DNA from 3 places in the Lentzea sp. NPDC004789 genome. Region 2 is predicted to be linked to each of the others. Evidence: riboswitches for the same ligand, from Rfam matches in the RefSeq annotation. Region 2 holds a riboswitch; each other region holds the start of a gene.
What was found. Region 2 has a riboswitch for S-adenosylmethionine ahead of ACWEIJ_RS18005 (aminotransferase class V-fold PLP-dependent enzyme). Riboswitches for the same ligand answer to the same signal wherever they lie in the genome.
Positions count from the first base shown of each region.

Region 1: it holds a riboswitch for S-adenosylmethionine, as region 2 does, so the genes downstream of both, thrC (threonine synthase) here and ACWEIJ_RS18005 (aminotransferase class V-fold PLP-dependent enzyme) in region 2, are expected to answer to the same signal.
Region 3: it holds a riboswitch for S-adenosylmethionine, as region 2 does, so the genes downstream of both, ACWEIJ_RS26875 (methionine ABC transporter ATP-binding protein) here and ACWEIJ_RS18005 (aminotransferase class V-fold PLP-dependent enzyme) in region 2, are expected to answer to the same signal.

Region 1 covers NZ_JBSGBE010000039.1:5,621-12,055, forward strand. The annotation lists gene ACWEIJ_RS44685 (beta-glucosidase) at 1-1,598, shown strand, start outside; gene rpsT (30S ribosomal protein S20) at 1,722-1,988, shown strand; gene ACWEIJ_RS44695 (pentapeptide repeat-containing protein) at 2,365-2,730, shown strand; gene holA (DNA polymerase III subunit delta) at 2,727-3,704, opposite strand; SAM riboswitch class I at 3,783-3,914, shown strand; gene thrC (threonine synthase) at 3,926-5,182, shown strand; gene ACWEIJ_RS44710 (hypothetical protein) at 5,234-5,689, opposite strand; gene ACWEIJ_RS44715 (ComEC/Rec2 family competence protein) at 5,572-6,435, opposite strand, start outside.
Region 2 covers NZ_JBSGBE010000007.1:92,909-99,343, forward strand. The annotation lists gene ACWEIJ_RS17985 (SRPBCC family protein) at 1-262, opposite strand, end outside; gene ACWEIJ_RS17990 (TetR/AcrR family transcriptional regulator) at 320-880, shown strand; gene ACWEIJ_RS17995 (M28 family metallopeptidase) at 853-1,791, opposite strand; gene ACWEIJ_RS18000 (potassium/proton antiporter) at 1,922-3,409, shown strand; SAM riboswitch class IV at 3,484-3,598, shown strand; gene ACWEIJ_RS18005 (aminotransferase class V-fold PLP-dependent enzyme) at 3,636-4,964, shown strand; gene lspA (signal peptidase II) at 4,988-5,773, shown strand; gene ACWEIJ_RS18015 (RluA family pseudouridine synthase) at 5,815-6,435, shown strand, end outside.
Region 3 covers NZ_JBSGBE010000012.1:239,414-245,848, forward strand. The annotation lists gene ACWEIJ_RS26860 (TatD family hydrolase) at 1-436, shown strand, start outside; gene ACWEIJ_RS26865 (transglycosylase family protein) at 738-2,150, shown strand; gene rsmA (16S rRNA (adenine(1518)-N(6)/adenine(1519)-N(6))-dimethyltransferase RsmA) at 2,295-3,128, shown strand; SAM riboswitch class I at 3,217-3,310, shown strand; gene ACWEIJ_RS26875 (methionine ABC transporter ATP-binding protein) at 3,529-4,527, shown strand; gene ACWEIJ_RS26880 (methionine ABC transporter permease) at 4,524-5,207, shown strand; gene ACWEIJ_RS26885 (MetQ/NlpA family ABC transporter substrate-binding protein) at 5,305-6,093, shown strand; gene ACWEIJ_RS26890 (4-(cytidine 5'-diphospho)-2-C-methyl-D-erythritol kinase) at 6,148-6,435, shown strand, end outside.

The DNA.
Region 1 (6,435 bases), on a different contig from region 2:
ACGTGCGCGGACAGCAGTCCAAGGTGGACGACACCGCTCAGCTGACCGCGACCGCCAAGCACTTCGCGGGTTACTCGGCGCCGTCGAACGGGCACGACCGCTCCCCCGCCCAGATTCCGATCCGTCAGCTGCAGGACGTGGTGCTGCCGTCGTTCCAGGCGCAGTTCGACGCCGGGGTGCGCACGGTGATGATCAACTCCGGGTCGGTCAACGGGGTACCGGTGCACGCGTCGAAGTACATGCTGCAGAAGCAGCTGCGGGAGCGGATGGGCTTCAAGGGCGTCGCGGTGTCGGACTGGCAGGACATGAAGTACCTGGTGGACCGGTACAAGATCGCGCCGGACTACCGGACGGCCATCGCGATGAGCGTCAACGCCGGGGTGGACATGGCGATGGAGCCGTCCAACGCGGCCGAGTTCACCTCGCTGCTGCTGGCGAACGTGCGCGACGGGGCGGTGTCGCGCGGGCGGATCGACCAGGCGGTGCGGCGGGTGCTGAAGCTCAAGTTCGACCTCGGGCTGTTCGAGAAGCCGTACGTCGACGCCTCGAAGGCGGACGGGGCTGTCGTGGGCGCGGACCGGGCGTTGGCGCGCCAGGCGGCCGCGGAAGGCACCGTGCTGCTGAAGAATGACGGTGTGCTGCCGTTGTCCACGTCGGCCAAGAAGATCGTCGTGACCGGGGAGACCGCGGACGACGTGCGGCGCCAGCTCGGCGGCTGGACCGTCGAGTGGCAGGGCGTGCCGGACGACTCGCCGTTGCCGCCGACCGCGACCGTGCTGACCGGTGTGCGCGAGGCCGCTCCCGAGGCTTCCGTCGTGCATGCTCCGACGCCTGCGGCCGCTGTTGCTGAGGCTGCCGGTTCGGACGCGGTCGTCGTCGTCCTGGGCGAGAAGCCCGGCGCGGAGGGTCCGGCCGACACGGAGAACCCGGTGCTGACGGCCGATCAGCAGGCGTGGGTGGACGCGGTGCAGGCGACTGGCAAGCCGGTGGTCGTGGTGCTGCTGACCGCGCGCCCGCAGGTGCTCGGGGCGGCGGCGGACGCGAACGCGCTGGTCGCGGGCTGGTTGCCGGGCAGCGAAGGTGGCCGCGGCATCGCCGACGTGCTGTTCGGCGCGGTGAACCCGAGCGGCCGGCTGCCGGTGTCGTGGCCTCGGACGCTCGGTGACCCGACGCTCACCTACGACCAGCTGCCGGGCGCGAACACCTCGGCCGCCGCCAAGTACGACCCGCTCTACCCGTTCGGGCACGGCCTCTCGTACACGTCGTTCGCGACCTCGGGCACGTCCGTGGCCGTCGACCGCTCGACGGCAGTGGTGAAGTTCACGGTGGCGAACACCGGCGGACGTGCGGGCACCGTCGTCGTGCCGGTTCACGTGCGGCAGCCGGCCTCGCCCGTGCTGACGCCTGACCAGCGCCTGGTGGGCTTCACCCGCGTCGAGCTCGCCGCAGGCCAGTCGAAGCAGGTCGAGGTGTCGTTCCAGCTCTCGCAGCTGGCCCTGACCGTCGGCGACGTGGACGGCGACGGCAGGCGCGAGGTCGCGCGCGGTGGCTACGAGGCCGTGGTGGGCGCCGAGAAGGCCGCGTTCACGGTGCGCTGAGCAGGCCTGATATCCTTCGTCGTCGTGAACGCGCGGCACTCCGCCGTGGAGGAGAGCCGGCCCTTGGCCGGTGCCGACCAAGCGCGTCACGAACTCCGGTTTCGACAAGAAGGGTGATGTCGCATGGCGAACATCAAGTCCCAGCTCAAGCGGATCAGGACCAACGAGAAGGCGCGCCTGCGCAACAAGTCGGTCAAGTCGTCCCTCAAGACGGCCATCCGCAAGTTCCGCGAGGCTGCCGAGGCCGGTGACAAGGCGAAGGCCCTGGAGCTGCTGCAGGACGCGTCCCGCAAGCTCGACAAGGCCGCCACCAAGGGTGTCATCCACCCGAACCAGGCCGCCAACAAGAAGTCGGCGATGGCGCTGCGCGCGAACCAGCTCGAGGGCTGATTCCCGCTCGGTTCAAGCCTCTGAGAAGGGCCCGCTCCTCGTTGAGCGGGCCCTTTCGCTGTTCTGGTGCTGTGGTGTCCCGCTTCGGCGGATGGACTGCCGTCGGGGGTGCTCCTCGGCGTCGGGTTCACCGCTTTCGGGCTCTACTACACCCCGCAGACGTTGCGGACCACACAGGAAGGCCAGATCACCGACCGCTACACGAAGTCGGTCGAACTGCTCTCCTCGCCCGCCGTGGACGCCCGGCTCGGCGCCATCCACGCCCTGCGGCGCATCGCCGACGACTCGCCGAAGGGCCGATCCACGATCCACAGCGTGCTGGCCCGCACCGCAGTGCAGCGGCGCCTCCGTCCAGCAGCGAGCCGACCACCCGATCATGCGAATGCCGACCGGGCAGAACGCGCGGCTCAGCCGCGCCGACCTGACGTTCGCCGACCTGTTTTGGGCGGACCTGCGGGCTGCCGACCTGACGTACGCCAAGGCAGAAGCCGCTTGCCTCATGTACGCGAACCTGACCGAAGCGAACCTGAGCAAGGCGGATCTGAAGCGCGCGGACCTCAAGAGCGCACAGCTCCACGGCGCGAACCTGTCCGGGGCAGACCTGCGTGGCGCCGACCTGCGCGGCGCCTTCGGCAAGACGCCGGACGAGATCAAAGCCGTTGCGGAAACCGACTCGGAGACCCACTTCGGCGATCAGGCCGTCCCGGAGCCGAGCGTCGCCGCCTGTGCCGGTGTCGGCTAGCGGCGTCCGTGTGCGGCGACGATCTTGAGCACCGCGCGTTCGAGCGCGTAGTCGGCGTCGGCCGCCACGCCCTTCACGTCGGCGTTGAGCCCTGCGACCACCTGCATCGCGTCGGCCAGGCCCGACTGGTCCCAGCCGCGGGCCTGGGCCTGCGCCTTCTTGATCTTCCACGGCGGCATGCCGAGCGGCCCGGCCAGGCTGAACGGGTCGGCCCTGCCCACCGCGGAGACACGCGCGACCGTGCGGACCGCGTCCGCCAGGGCGTCGGCGACCAGCACGTGCGGCACGCCGAGCTGCATCGCCCAGCGCAGCGCCTCCATCGCGCCCGCCCGGTCACCGGTCACGGCCTTCTCGGCGACCGCGAACCCGGTCACCTCGGCCTTGCCCTGGTGGTAGCGGCGGATCTCGTCGACCGTCACCTTGCCGTCGGTGTCGGACACGAGCTGGGACGCCGCCGCGGCCAGCTCGCGCAGGTTCGTGCCCACGGCGTCGATGAGCGTGGCGACGGCCTCGGGGTCGATCTTGCCGCCGGCCTGCCGCACCTCGTTGCGCACGAACGCTTCCCGATCACCGGGTTTGGTGACCTTCGCGCACTCGGTGACCGCGGCACCGGCCTTCTTCAGTTGTCCGGGCAGGTCTTTGGCCGCCTTGCTGCGGCCACCGCCCGTGTGCACGACGACGAGCGTGACGCCGTCCGCGGGTGCCTTGACGTAGGAGAGCACCGTGTCGGCGATCTCCTTGCTGATCTCCTGCGCGTTCTGCAGGACGATCACGCGACCCTCCGCGAACAGCGACGGGCTCACCAGTTCGGCCAGCTCGGGAGGGGTGAGATCAGTCACCTGCACGCGGGTCAGGTCGGCGTTCGGATCGGCCTTGCGTGCGGCCTCTAGAGCCGCCCGAACAGCACGTTCGACCAGCAACTCCTCCTCGCCGACGACGAGGTGCAGTGACTCCGGTGCGCTCACGCTCCGCATCCTCCCACGTCCCGGATCGTGGACGTTTGTGGCTGAGCAACGGACCGTTGCCGTAGCTTGGTGGCCACAACTGAACACCGCTCATCCAGAGGGGCAGAGGGACCGGCCCGAAGAAGCCCCGGCAACCGGCGTCAGCGCCACGTGCATAACTGCGCGCAGACGATCACGGTGCCAATTCCGACCCGTTCGATTTCGCGGGAAAGATGAGGAGATACCTCGCGATGACTGCTGTCACTGTGCCCACGAGCACGACCTTCGACCTCGGCCCCGCCCGCGCACTGTTGTGCCGTGAGTGCGGTAATGAGACTCCTCTCGCTCCTGAGTACGCCTGTCTGGAGTGTTTCGGGCCGCTGGAAGTGGCCTACGACTTCGGCAGGATCCGGCGCGAGGACATCGAAGCCGGCCCCCGGTCGATCTGGCGCTACCGCGGCCTTCTCCCCGTTCCGTCCACTGTGGAACAGCACCCGAACACCGAACCCGGCGGCACTCGCCTGGTCGAGGCCCACAACCTGGCCAAGGCCCTCGGCGTCCGCAAGGTCTGGGTGAAGGACGACACCGGCAACCCCACCCACTCCTTCAAGGACCGCGTGGTCGGCGTCGCGCTCGCCGCGGCCCGCGAGCTCGGCTTCAAGGTGCTGGCCTGCCCGTCCACCGGCAACCTGGCGAACGCCGTCGCCGCGGCCGCCGCCCGCGCGGGCTGGCAGTCGGTGGTTCTCGTGCCCTCCTCCCTTGAGCGCGCCAAGATCCTCATGAGCGCCGTCTACGAGGGCGCCCTGATCGCCGTCGACGGCAACTACGACGACGTGAACCGCCTGGCCCAGGAACTCGCCGCGGAGCACGAGGACTGGGCGTTCGTGAACGTCAACGTCCGCCCGTACTACGCGGAGGGCTCGAAGACCCTCGGCTACGAGGTCGCCGAGCAGCTCGGCTGGCGCCTGCCCGACCAGATCGTGGTGCCCATCGCGTCCGGGTCCCAGCTCACCAAGGTGGACAAGGCGTTCCGCGAGCTCGGCCAGCTCGACCTGGTCGAGGCCACCCCGTACCGGGTGTTCGGTGCCCAGGCCACCGGCTGCTCGCCGGTGTCCGCCGCGTACAAGGAAGGCCACGACGTCATCCGCCCGGTCCGTCCGGACACCATCGCCCGCTCGCTGGCGATCGGCGCCCCGGCCGACGGCCCCTACGTGCTCGACGCGGTCCGCCGCACCAACGGCGCCATCGAGGACGTGACCGACGAAGAGGTCGTCGAGGGCATCAAGCTCCTCGCCCGCACCGAGGGCATCTTCGCCGAGACCGCCGGCGGCGTGACCGTGGCGACGGCGAAGAAGCTGATCGAGTCGGGCCAGCTCGACCCGGACGGCGAGACCGTGCTGCTGATCACCGGCGACGGCCTCAAGACCCTCGACGCGCTCGGCGACACGATCGGCCCGCGCGCGACGGTGCCGCCGTCGGCCGAGGCCGTCATCAAGGCGCTGGGCTAGTCACCTCCTTCCGGTCCGGGGACGCGCACGCGTCCCCGGACTCATGTTGTCTCAGAGGGAAATCGCGTCCGTCTGCGTCCAGCCGGAGCGCGGGAACCGTTGCAGGCCTTCCATCACGTGCGGCCCGAACGGCTCCACTCGCGCGCGCCACGCCACGATCCGTTGCGGCCACGGGGCTTCCGCCTTCAGCGCGTTGTAGTGGTAGTTGTGCCAGTCGTGCGGCGCGATCCGCAGACCCTCGTCGAACAGGTGCTCCGCGACGAGGTCGTACGCCTCCTCCGGCTTGCCGACCTTGGTGGGCGGCAGCACGTGCGTGACCGTCCCCCGATAGGTGAGAGCGCGTGTGCCGTCTTCGAGTGTTTCGCAGATGTAGTAACCGAAATCGGGTTTCAGCTCGTCGTGCGGCCATGGCGTCGCCGAGTAGTTCGTCTGCCACATCGCCCACGCGATCCGGGGCGTGCCACCGGGAACCGGGTAACGCGCGTTGTGCAGCCTGATCCAGACCATTCTCTTCTCCTTCTCACTGTTCGGTTTCCCGGCAGGACCGCCAGGTCGCCGTCCTTGTCCGTGCGCAACACCAGCGCACCTCCCGCCCGCAACAGGTCGAGCACGTGCTCGCTGGGATGCCCGTAGCGGTTGCCGGCGCCCACGCTCACCAGCGCGATTCGCGGATGCGTGGCCTTGAGGAACGCGGGCAGCGAGTACCGCGACCCGTGGTGCGGCACCTTGAGCACCTCGACCCCGAGGTCCCGCTCCCCCAGCAACGCCGACTGGCCTGCCAGTTCGACGTCACCGGTGAGCAGCACACGGCCTGCTCTGGTGTGTGCCTTCAGCACGAGCGAGTAGTCGTTGACCGTCGTGTTCGTGTCGTCTGATGTCGGTGGCCGCCGCGGGCCCAGGACTTCCACTTCCAGCCCGGGCCAGGCGAACCGCTCGCCCACCTTGGGTTCCACGACCCGCACGCCGTGACCGCGGGCCTGCCTGTTCACCTCCTTCCACGCCCATGCGGGCTCCTTGAGCGGACCGGTCGCGATGGCACCCACCGCACGCCCGGTGAGCACCGCAGGCAGGCCCTGCACGTGATCCGCGTGCAGATGCGTCAGCACGAGAAGCGGAATCCTCTTGATTCCCAACGTCTTCAGGCATCGGTCGACCGCGCCGGGGTCGGGTCCGGTGTCCACGACGACCGCTCGGTCGGGTTCGTCCGTCGCCAGAACCAGCGCGTCGCCCTGACCGACGTCGCAGATGACGAC
Region 2 (6,435 bases):
CCAGCTCGTGGCGCAGCAGGTTGCCCTGCGCCGACAGCGTGTGCGTGCCCGAGAGGCCGACGAACTCGAAGGTGATCGAGGAGCCCGGCTCGAAGGCCGTGCACCGGTAGCGGATCGGGCCGTGCCCGCCGTCCGCGCCCACGCCCAGTGGCCGGTCGAACTCCATCGCCGGCCATCCCGCCACCGGCCACAGCTCCTGGACGCGCTCGACGAACGGCCCGGCCGGGACCGGGAGTTCCCGCACATGCACGTTGCGAACCACGACACGCTCCTTCCATACGGCACCGTATGTTGGCGAACCATACGCTAGCGTACGGAAATGCGCCGCACCCGTGACGACTGGACTGAGATCGCGCTGAGAGCGTTGGCGGAGGGCGGGCTCCAAGCCGTCGCCGTCGAGCCGCTCGCGGCCAGGGCGGGCGCGACGAAGGGGAGCGTCTACCACCACTTCCCCAACCGCGACGCGCTGCTCAGGGCGACGGTCGAGCGGTGGGAACGGGAGCACACCGAGAAGGTCATCGAGCTGGTCGAGTCGGAGCGGACGCCGCCCGACAAGCTCAGGACGCTGTTCGAGACGGTGCTCGACCGGCACCGCAAGGGTTCGGTGGAGATGGCGTTGCAGGCCAACGCCGAGAACGAGGTGATCGCGCCGGTCCTCAGGCGCGTCACGGAGAGACGGCTGGGCTACCTGACCGAGCTGTTCGAGCAGCTCGGGTTCGGCCACGAGCACGCCAAGAAGCGCGCGTTGATCGCGTTCAGCCTCTACCTCGGTCAGGCGCAGATGTTCGTGACCCTGCCCGGCCTCGTCGAACCGGTGCTCGACGAGGCCGTGCAGGTGCTGACGCAGAGACCTCAGGCAGCCAGGCCCCACAGCGTGTAGGCGATCACGTCCGCGTGGCGGTCGAGCGCCGTGGCGTTGATGTTCGCCGTGGTGTCGCAGGACTGGTGGTAGCAGCGGTCGAAGTACTGGCCGGCCGTGCCACCCCACTTCGCCGCCTGCGCCGGGGTCTTGACCTCGTCGCCGCCGGCGTAGGTGCCTGAGGTCGGGATCCCCGCGTTCGCGAACGCGGCGTGGTCGGAGCGGCCGTTGACGTCGGTCAGGTCGCTCTTGATGTTGAACGCGGTGAAGGCCGCCTCCAGCTTCTGCTGCAGCGCCACCGAGCCCGCGGGCTGTCCGCTCTCCCGGCCGTTGTAGACGAAGTAGCCGGGGTTCGGCGAGCCGGTCATGTCGAAGTTCAGGTACGCCTTGATCTTCGACTTGTCCGCGGCGGCCAGCGAGCGGACGTAGGCCTTCGAGCCGATCAGGCCGAGCTCCTCCGCGCCCCACCAGCCGAGCCGCACGTGCTTGGTGGGCTTGAAACCGGTGGCCTTCATCTGCAGGGCGATCTCCAGGATCGACGCGGAGCCGCTGCCGTTGTCGTTGATGCCGGGGCCCCTGGTGACGCTGTCGAGGTGGCTGCCCAGCATGACGACGTCGTTGGTGTCGCCGCCGGGGTAGTCGGCGATCACGTTGTAGCCGGTGGCGCCGCCGTAGCTGAACGACTGCAGCTTCGTGGTGAAGCCCGCCGCGTCGAGCTTGCTCTTCACCCAGTTCGCCGAGGCCAGGTACCCCGGGCGTCCGTGGGCGCGGTTGCCGCCGTTGTTGTTCGCGATCGTCTGGAGCTGGTTCAGGTGTGCCTGGACGTTCGCGACGTTGATGTTCGGCGCCGCCAGGACGGCGGGTGCCGCCGCTTGCGCCGTTGTCGTTCCGGTCACCATCAAGGCGGCCGTCAGTGCGATCAGGATCCTCATGGTTCAACTCCGTGCAGGGTGGGGATTGAGCCACTGATCAACATGCTCCGCCGTGCATGTGCTCGCTAGGTGCGAACGTCTGGTTGCCTTGCGATTTCGGATTCGGTCAATTCGGCGGTGATCAACCAGAATGGTCCAGGTGGGTGACATCACGGTCGTGCTGGGCATCGGTGCAGCCGTTCTGCTGATCTCCGTGATCGCGGTGCGGCTGTCGACGCGGCTCGGCCTGCCCTCGTTGTTGCTGTACCTGGGCATCGGGGTGCTCCTCGGCGAGGCGGTCTTCGGCATCAAGTTCGACGACGCCGACCTGACGCGGTCCCTCGGCATCGCGGCACTCGTGCTGATCCTGACCGAGGGCGGCATCACGACCCGCTGGCACGCGGTGAAATCGTCGCTGTGGTTAGGCGTCGCACTGTCCACAGTGGCCGTAGCGGTGAGCGTCGCGGTCACCGGCACGGCGTTGCACTTCCTGCTCGGCCTCGACTGGCGGATGGCGCTGCTGTGGGGCGCGGTCCTGTCGTCCACGGACGCGGCGGCCGTCTTCAGCGTGTTGCGGTCCTTAGGCGTGGGAGCGCGGCTCACCGGCGCGCTCGAACTGGAGTCCGGCCTCAACGACGCACCGGTCTACATCGCCGTCGTGCTGCTCGCCTCGGCGGACAAGATCTCGTGGACCGCGCCGCTGCTGGTGGTCTACGAACTGGCCGCGGGCGCGTTGATCGGTCTGCTGCTGGGAGTGTTCGGCGCCGCCGCGCTGAGACGGGCCGCGCTGCCCGCCACCGGCCTGTACCCGCTCGCCACCGTCGCCGTGTGCGTGATCGCTTACACGGCAGGCGATCTGGCGCACGCCTCCGGCTTTCTCGCCACCTACGTCGCCGCGCTGGCCCTCGGCAACGCCCGGCTGCCGCACCGCGCGGACACGCTGTCGTTCGCCGAGGGACTGGGGTGGCTCGCGCAGATCGGCCTCTTCGTCCTGCTCGGCCTCTACGCCGCACCGACGCGGCTGCTCGACGTGCTGGTCCCGGCGCTGATCGCGGGTGTGGTGCTGACGTTCGTGGCGCGGCCGCTGTCGGTCCTGCTCGCCTGCCTGCCGTTCCGGGTGCCGTGGCGGGAACAGGTGTTCCTGTCCTGGTCGGGGCTGCGCGGTGCGGTGCCGATCGTGTTCGCGCTGATCCCGTTGATCCAGGGCGTCGAGGGCGCGCGGCAGCTGGTCGACGCGGTGTTCGTGCTGGTCGTCGTGCTGACGGTGGTGCAGGGCACGACGCTGCCGTTCCTCGCGCGGCGCCTCGGGCTGGTGCGCCAGGGCGAGCCGCAGGAGGTCCAGGTCGACTCCTCGCCGCTGGACGAGCTGAGCGCCGAGCTGCTGCAGGTGCACATCCAGCGCGGGTCGAAGCTGCACGGCGTCTACATGACCGAGCTGCGGCTGCCGATCGGTGCCACGGTGAGCCTCGTGGTGCGGTCGGGGAAGAGTTTCACGCCACAGCCGACGACTCGGCTGCAGACCGGCGACCAGTTGCTCATCGTCACCACCGAAGAGGCGCGCGAAGCCGCTGAGCGGCGCATACGTGCCGTGGACCGGGCCGGTCGCTACGCACGGTGGAAGGGCGAGACCGGGGATTAGGTCGGTTTCCGAGGCTTCTCAGCATGTGATCGGTTGTCGACGGACGCCGCGAGGCTCCGCTAACGTCATCGGCAGGTCATGAGAGCCAGCGTCAAGCCCAAGCTTGCTGGCCGGCAACCCTCCAACCGCGGTGGGGTGCCCTTGGTGAGGACCTGGTCCGGCGCGTGGGGCGCCGGTCAAGCGCGGGCCTTCGCACGACGGGGCCCCTGGCCTCGGAGGCAGCTCGATGACGCTCGCGATCACCCCTCAGACCACGGTTGTTCCCGCTGTCGTCGGCGCTGACCTGCGCGTTCCGCTCGTCACCGGAGAGCGCGTCACGTACGCCAACCTCGACCACGCGGCTTCGGCGCCGTGTCTGCAGGAGGTGCGCGACGCGGTCGACGAGCTGCTGCCCTGGTACGCCAGCGTGCACCGCGGCGCCGGGTTCGCCTCCCAGGTCTCGACGCGGGTCTACGAGCAGGCGCGCGACCGCATCCGCAGGTTCGTCGGCGCGCACTCGTCCGACACCGTCGTCTTCACCCGCAACACCACCGATTCGCTGAACCTGTTGGCGCGCAGCATTCCCCGCAACACCGCGGTCGTGCTGTTCGACAGCGAGCACCACGCGGCGCTGCTGCCGTGGCGCGGGCCGAACGTTCAGCGCATCCCCACTCCGTCTTCGTCCGGCGCTGCGGTCGTCGCGCTGGACCGGGCGTTGGCCGCCGCCCCGGTCGGCCCTCGGCTCGTGATCGTCACCGGGGCGTCCAACGTCACGGGTGAGCTGTGGCCGGTCGCGGAGCTCGCGAAGGTCGCCCGCAGGCACGGCGCGCGCATCGCGCTGGACGCCGCGCAGCTCGCCCCGCACCGCCCGATCAACGTGCGTGAGCTGGGCGTCGACTACGTCGCGTTCTCCGGCCACAAGATCTACGCGCCGTTCGGTGCCGGTGTCCTGGTCGGCCGCGCGGACTGGCTGCAGCAGGCCCAGCCGTACCTGGTCGGCGGCGGTGCGACCGCGAAGGTGACCGACCACGGCGACCGCCTGGGCGTGGCGTGGTCCGCGGTGCCGGAGCGGCACGAGGCCGGCAGCCCGAACGTGGTCGGCGTGCACGCGCTGGCCTCGGCCTGCGAGATCCTGTCGCGGCACTGGGAGCAGACCGTCGCGCACGAGCAGGAGCTGCTGGTCCGGTTGCGGGACGGCCTGCGCACGGTCCCCGGTTTCCGCGAGCTGTCGATCCTGACCGACGCCGACAAGGTGGGCGTCGTGAGCTTCACGATCTCCGGCTTCGACGCGGGCTTCCTCGCGGCCGCGCTGTCCGCCGAGTACGGCATCGGCGTCCGCGACGGAGCGTTCTGCGCGCACGTGATCGTCGGACGGCTCGTCAAGCAGCTCGGATCGCACGAGGAACGGGCCGTCCGCGCGTCGGTCGGCCTCGGCACGACGGCCGAGCACGTGGACCGTCTGGTGGCGGCGCTGCGCACTCTCGTCACCGAGGGTCCGAAGTGGACCTACACGCAGCGCGACGGTCGCTGGGTGCCCGAGGACGACGGCCGAACCCTGCCGCCGTTCCTCGCGTAGTCCCGGTAGTGGACAATGACCTGGTGAGTGACGAGTCCAAGGCCGAGGAGAAGGCCGCTGACACGCCTGCCGAAGAGCAGGTCAGCGAGCCGAAGCCGGCCGAGGAGCGGAAGTCCAACGAGTTCGTCGGGGTCGACCTCGCCGATGACGACGACGATGACGACGCCGAAGCCAAATCCGACGCCGAGGCTCCCGAGGCGGCTGAGAAGCCCGCGGAGGACAAGCCCGCCGAGCGGGTCGTGGCGGCGGACGACGTCATCGAGCCGGAGTTCTCCCTCAGCGGGTCGTTGCCGGAACCGCGGATCAAGGTCCTCGGCGCGCTGGCGGCCGGCGTGCTCGTGCTGGACGTGCTCACCAAAGTCCTGTCCGTGGCGTTCCTCGAGGGTGCCGACCCGATCAAGCTGTTCGGCGGCGTGCTCTACCTGACGTTCGTCCGCAACCCCGGCGCCGCGTTCGGCATGGCCGAGGGCATGACGTGGATCCTGGCGCTCATCGCGCTCGGCGTCGTCGGGTTCATCCTCTGGATCTCGCGCAACCTCCGCTCCCAGCCCTGGGCCGTCGGCCTGGGCCTCGTGCTGGGCGGCGCCGTCGGCAACCTCGCCGACCGCCTGTTCCGCGAGCCGGGCCCGATGCGCGGCCACGTGGTGGACTTCCTGTCGCTTTTCGACCCGTTCGGCCGCGTGTGGCCGGTGTTCAACGTCGCCGACATGGCGATCGTCTGCGGTGGCGCGACGATCGTGGTGCTGGCGCTCATGCAGCACGACTACGACGGGACGGTCCACAAAGAAGAGAAGAAGGTCGAGGCGTGAGCGGATACCGAACGCTGCCGATTCCCGACGGGCTGGACGGCATGCGTGTCGACGCGGGCCTCGCCAAGCTCCTGGGTCTGTCCCGGACCGCCGTGGCGGCCATCGCCGACGCGGACGACGTGCTGGTCGACGGGCGCGTGGTCGGGAAGTCCGACCGGTTGGTCGCGGGCGCGATGCTGGAGATCACGCTGCCCGCTCCGCCGCAGCCCGTCACCGTGCAGGCGATCCCGGTCGAGGGCCTGATCATCCTGCACGAGGACGACGACATCATCGTCGTCGACAAGCCGGTGGGCGTGGCCGTGCACCCGTCACCGGGCTGGACCGGGCCGACCGTCGTCGGCGGGCTCGCCGCCGCCGGGCGCCGCATCGCCACGTCCGGTGCCGCCGAACGCCAGGGCGTCGTGCACCGGCTCGACGTCGGCACGACCGGTGTGATGGTGGTGGCGAAGTCGGAGTCGGCGTACTCGGCTTTGAAGCACGCCTTCAAGGAGCGGACCGTCGACAAGGTCTACCACGCGATCGTCCAGGGCCACCCGGACCCGATCAAGGGCACCATCGACGCGCCGATCGACCGGCACCCGAAGCACGACTACAAGTTCGCCGTGATGAACTCCGGCAAGCCCTCGATCACGCACTACGAGGTGATGGAGGCGTTCCGGGCC
Region 3 (6,435 bases), on a different contig from region 2:
CCGTTGGCACATCGAGCTTTCCAAGCGCGTTGGGAAGCCGTTGATGATCCACGACCGGGACGCGCACGAGGACATCCTCAAGGTCCTCGACGCCGAGGGCGCACCGTCCACTGTGGTCTTCCACTGCTTCTCCGGTGACGCGGACTTCGCCCGGCGGTGCGTCGACGCGGGGTACGTGCTGTCGTTCGCGGGCCCGGTGACGTTCAAGAACGCCCGCGCCCTGCAGGAGGCGGCCCGGCTGGTGCCGCGAGATCAGCTCCTGGTCGAGACGGACGCCCCGTTCCTGACGCCGCATCCGTTCAGGGGGCGCCCAAACGAACCCTATTGTGTGAATTACACAGTTCGGACTTTGGCCACGCTCCGTGGCGAAGATCTTTCTGAACTCTGCTCCGCTGTCACCCGTAATGCTCAACGAGTGTTCGGACTTGGTCACTGAGATGCGATGTAAGACGAACGGAGCAAAGGGTTCCTACCCCATGGGGTGACTGAGGTCACAACATTGGCGGGGGTGTTTGCGCAACGTCCGCGACCCCGTTACTGTCCCGTGACCGTGCCACCTGAGCCGACCTTGTCGGTTCGGTGCACGCCCGCAGTCGGGGCGGGACCCAAGCCAGAAGCGCGAAGAAGCGAGACCACGTAGGAGGAGTTGCCGGGAACCTTCGAGTTCCAACTCGAATGATCTTGTCAACGCCAACTGTGCGGTGGCCTCGAGCTTCCGCAATGGAGGTATCGACCCAGTGTCTGGTAGCGACAGAACTGCCGCTCCGTACGACTTCAACGAGGACACCGACTGGTTCACGCCGGTCGGGATGGCCACGGCCACCGCCGTCGCCGATCCTCACCCGAGCTTTCCCGCCGGTGCGCTGAGCATCTCGCCGGAGGACGTGCTCGAGGTGCTCGGACCGGACGCCGACGAGCTCCTCGCCACGGCGAACGTCGACGTCGACGAGCTGATCCGGCTCATCAACGCCGAGACGACGATCATGCCGCCCCTCGTCCTCCCGACGGAGGAAGAGGAGAAGGAGGACCCACAGGTCCTCGTCCAGACGGTCACCAACTGGAAGCGCCGCTTCCTCAAGGGTGCGGTCGCCGCGGTCCTCGTCTCCATCTCCGGCGGCGGCGTGACCGCCATGGCGATGGACAAGTCCCTCACGGTCGACGTGGACGGTGCGCTGCAGACCGTCCACTCCTACGAGGGCACGGTCGGCGAGGTTCTCGCCGAGGAGGGCATCGTCGTTGGTGAGCACGACGCCCTCTCGCCTTCGCTGAACACCCCGATCTCCGACGGCGGCAAGATCACCCTCGACCGCGGCCGCCTCGTCAAGGCGAGCATCGACGGCCAGGCCCGCGAGGACTGGGTCCGCTCGGTCACCGTCGAGGAGGCCGCCAAGCAGATGGGCGTGCCGGTCGAGGGAGCCTGGTTCTCCGCTCCCGGCAACCAGAACGTGCCCCTGGAGGGCATGAATCTGGAAGTCAAGACCCGCAAGAACATCAAGCTGTTCGACGGCGCCAACCCGGTCCGCGAGATCCAGACCACCGCGGTCACCGTCGACGAGCTGCTGAAGAACGAGAACCTCTCGCTCGGCCCCGAGGACGCGGTCGCCTCCGGCACCGACGTGAAGCTCGCCACCGGCGCCGAGGTCTACATCTCCCGCACGGGCGTCACGGTCATCAACGTGAACGAGCCGGTCGCCCCGCCGGTCGAGAAGACCAACGACCCGAACATGAACGCGGGCGAGCAGACGGTCACCGACCCCGGCACGCCCGGCGAGCAGATCAGCACGTACCGCGTGACCGTGAAGAACGGCAAGGAGATCAGCCGCGAGAAGATCGCCGGCAAGGTCACCAAGGAGCCGAAGCCGAAGAAGATCACGGTCGGCACCAAGCCGCTGCCCGACGGCGAGGTCTGGGACCGGCTCGCCAAGTGCGAGGCCGGTGGCAACTGGGCCGCCAACACGGGCAACGGCTACTACGGCGGCCTGCAGTTCAACGCCGGCACCTGGGCCTCCAACGGCGGCACCGCCTACGCCCAGCTCCCGCACCAGGCCACCCGCGAGCAGCAGATCGCCATCGCGACCAAGCTGCGCGACCGCGCCGGCGGCACCTACGGCGCCTGGCCGGGCTGCCGCGCCAAGCTGGGCCTGCCGTAACCGCAAGACTTCCTGGCACGCGGGGGCTCCGCGTTTCCTTCTGGGGAACGCGGGGCCCCCGTGTTTCTGCCGGTCGGCGGGTTTCGGTGTCCGGCAGCCCGCCCGCCGGTTCCTGATCCCACCTGCGAGAATGCTCAGGTGAGCCTGCTGGGACCTGCCGAAGTGCGACGTCTGGCCGAAGAACTGGGCATCCGCCCGACCAAAAAACTCGGGCAGAACTTCGTGCACGACCCGAACACGGTCCGCAAGATCGTCGCCGCGGCCGAGCTCACCCCGGACGACGTGGTGCTGGAGGTCGGTCCCGGCCTGGGCTCGCTGACCCTGGCGCTGCTCCCCGCCGCCGAGCAGGTCGTCGCGGTCGAGATCGACCCGCCGCTGGCCGGGCGCCTGCCGCAGACCGTGCGCGAGATGGATCCGGAGAACGCGGGCAAGCTGCACGTCGTCCTCAAGGACGCCATGAAGGTCACGAAGGACGACCTCGTGGTCCAGCCCACGGCGATCGTGGCGAACCTGCCCTACAACGTCGCCGTCCCCGTCGTCCTGCACCTGCTGAACGAGCTCCCGACGCTGCGGAAGGGCCTCGTGATGGTCCAGGCCGAGGTGGCCGACCGGATGGCGGCCGGGCCCGGCAGCAAGATCTACGGCGTGCCCAGCGTGAAGCTCGCCTGGTACGCGGAGGCGAAGAAGGCCGGTCCGGTCGGCAGGAACGTCTTCTGGCCCGCGCCCAACGTCGACTCGGGCCTGGTCTGGTTCCACCGCCACGAAAGCCCGCTGTCCACTGTGGACAAGACGAGACTCTTCTCGATCGTCGACGCGGCCTTCGCGCAACGCCGCAAGACCCTCAGGGCCGCCCTCAAGGGCTGGGCCGAGACCGCGCAGATCAACGTCGACGAACTGCTCGACAAGGCCGGCATCGACCCGCAGGCCAGGGGCGAGCAGCTGAGCGTGATCGACTTCATCCGGATCGCGGAGGTCTAGGCCGAGGATCCATCGGCCAACAGTGTGATCTGTCGAACGAATCGGATTCTGGCTTGCGCAACCGAACGTGCGTCCGGTTGACTGCTAGGTGCCATCCGGAGCGACCGAGAGACCTGGCTCTACGACGTCGCAGCAACCACCCGCTGGATGCGGGCAGGTGCTAACGCCAGGACCGATGGAGGATCACATGGGCACCACGCGAATGCTGACGCGTCGGCGAGTCGTCGACCAGTGCCGTCGCACCGCTTCTGCATGTCGTCGCCACCTCGTCTAAGGCGCCTTCTCAAAGTCCTTTGACGCGGCCCTCCTCAAGCACGAGGGGCGCACACACCTGAGCAGAACTCCGACCGCGCACCGCCCACGAGGCGGGTGTGCCGTCGCGCGCAGCCGTGGAGCAGAAGTGATCACTGTCGAAAACCTCACCAAGTCCTTCCAGGGTGTCAACGCCCTGAACGGCGTGACCCTCGACGTCGAGGCGGGCACCGTGCTCGGCGTGGTCGGCCCGAGCGGGGCCGGCAAGTCGACGCTCGCGCGCTGCGTGGCGCTGCTGGAGCGTCCCGACTCCGGTGCGATCCGGGTCGACGGCACGGACATCACCGCGCTGGACGGGTCCGCGCTGCGGGCCGCCCGTCGCCAGATCGGCGTTGTGCCGCAAGGGGATTCGCTGCTGCGCCAGCGCACCGCGGCCGGCAACATCGCGTTGCCGCTGGAGTCCGCGGGCGTGCCTGGACCGCAGCGCCGCAGCCGGGTGGGCGAGCTGCTGGACCTCGTCGGGCTGACCGACAAGGCCGCCGCCTACCCCGACCAGCTGTCCGGCGGGCAGCGTCAGCGCATCGCCGTGGCACGCGCACTCGCCGCGAACCCGAGCGTCCTGCTGGCCGACGAGCCCACGTCCGCGCTCGACCCCGAGACCACCGGTTCCGTGCTCACCGTCCTCGACCGTGCGCGCGCTGAGCTGGGTGTGACCGTTCTCGTCGTCACGCACGACATGGGCGTGGTCCGCAAGATCTGCGACGACGTCGCCGTGCTGGAGCAGGGTCGCGTCGTCGAGCACGGCAAGGTCCTCGACCTCGTCAGCGACGCCGGCAGCCGCACGAGCGGTGCGCTGCTGCCCGCCGTCGACCTGAACCCGATCAACGAGAGCAGCTACGACCGCGTCGCGGACGTCGTGCTCGTCGGGTTCGCCGCGGTCGGCGCGCTGCTGCCCGAGGCCTCCCACCGGTTCGGCGTCGAGCTGAACATCGTCGGTGGCGGCCTGACGCGCCTGGGCGAGACCCCCGTCGCGCGGTTCCGCCTCGGCCTGAACGGTGAGCGGTCCGACTCCGCGCTGGAGTGGATCAGCGAGGCCGGTGGCGCGGTGCAGAGGTCCCTGAAGGGGCCGCAGGGAGTAGCTGCGTGAGGTCTGCAACACCCTGGCCGGACGTGCTGAGCTTTCTCGTCGAGGCCACCGGGGAGACGCTGTACATGGTCGGTGTCTCCACCTTGATCGCCACCGCTTTCGGAGTTCCGCTCGGGGTTTGGCTGCAGCTCACCGCCAAGGGCGGGCTGCGGCCGAACGCCGCGCTGCACCGCGTTCTCGGCTTCATCACCGACCTGGGCCGCTCGATGCCGTTCATCGTGCTGCTCGTCGCGCTCACGTCGGTCACCCGCCTGATCGTCGGCGGTTCCATCGGCAGCACGGCGGTCATCGTGCCGTTGGCCGTGGGTGCGATTCCGTTCGTCGGGCGGCTGGTGCAGAACATCCTGTCCGAGGTGCACGTGACCGTGGTCGAGGCCGCGGTCACGACCGGCGCCTCGACGCTGCGGATCGTGCGTTCGGTGCTGATCCGCGAGTCGCTGCCCGCGCTGATCAACGCCATCGGCGTCACCGTGATCGCCCTGATCGGGTACTCCGCCATGGCGGGCGTGATCGGCGGCGGCGGCCTCGGTGACCTGGCGATCCGCGAGGGCTACCAGCGCTTCAACGACCGGATCCTGTGGAGCACCGTGGCGTGGCTCGCCGTGCTCACGACGTTGATCCAGCTCGGTTTCACCCGTGCCGCCCGTGCGTCCGACCGGCGCCGACACGCCACCGTCTGACTTTTCCGCACGCGGGGCCCTCCCGTACTCCAGGAGAGTACGAAAGCTCCCCGCGTACTCGAACCTGCCGCCGGCAGAAACTCTCAAAAGGAACGAAATGCGTATTAAGGCTGCCCTGATCGCGGTCGCTTTGACTGCTTTGTCCGCTTGCTCGTCCGGTGGCAGCGCCTCCGACACGCTCAAGGTGGGCGTGTCGCCCGTCCCGCACGCGCAGATCCTCAAGTACGTGGCCGACAACCTCGCCGCGCAGAAGGGGCTGAAGATCGAGGTCGTCGAGTTCACCGACTACGTGCAGCCCAACACGGCGCTGGTCGACGGCTCGCTCGACGCCAACTACTTCCAGACCGTCCCGTACCTCGCGACGTTCACGAAGGAGAGCGGCGCCAAGGTCGAATGGGTCGCGCCCGTGCACGTCGAGCCGCTGGGCGTGTACTCGAAGAAGGCGCACAAGCTCGACGAGCTGCCGCAGAACGCCAAGATCGCGCTGGCCAACGACGCCACCAACGAGACCCGCGGGCTGAAGCTGCTGGAGGCCAACGGTCTGATCAAGCTCAAGGCCGTGGACGCGCCGACCGTCCGCGACGTGGCGGAGAACCCCAAGAACCTCCAGTTCGTGCCGCTGGAGGCCGCTCAGCTGCCCCGTTCGCTGGAGGACACCGACGCGTCGGTGATCAACGGCAACTACGCGATCGACGCGGGCCTGAAGCCCGCCACCGACGCGCTCGCGCTGGAGAAGGCCGAGGGCAACCCGAACGCCAACGGTCTGGTCACCCGGACCGAGCTCAAGGACGACAAGCGCATCCGCGCCCTGGCGGAGCTGCTCGGATCGCAGCAGGTCAAGGACTACATCAAGCAGACCTACAACGGTTCGGTCATCCCGGTCTGACGCAGGTGGTGACCGGGGGAGAGGTCCAGGACTCCAGAACGCCCGTAGGCTGACATGGTGCTCGCAGTCGTTCCACCCCCGGTCACGGTCCGCGTCCCGGCCAAGGTCAACCTGCACCTGGCCGTCGGTGACGTGCGCCCGGACGGCTACCACGACCTGGTGACGATCTTCCAGGCCCTCTCGCTGGTCGACGAGGTCACGGTCGCGGTGGCGGACGAACCCGGTGTCGAGGTCCACGGCGAGGGCGCCGACCAGGTGCCCACGGGAGCCTCGAACCTCGCCTGGCGCGCGGTCCGCCTGCTGGCCGCGCACGTCGGCAAGGACCCCGACGACCCGAAGGTC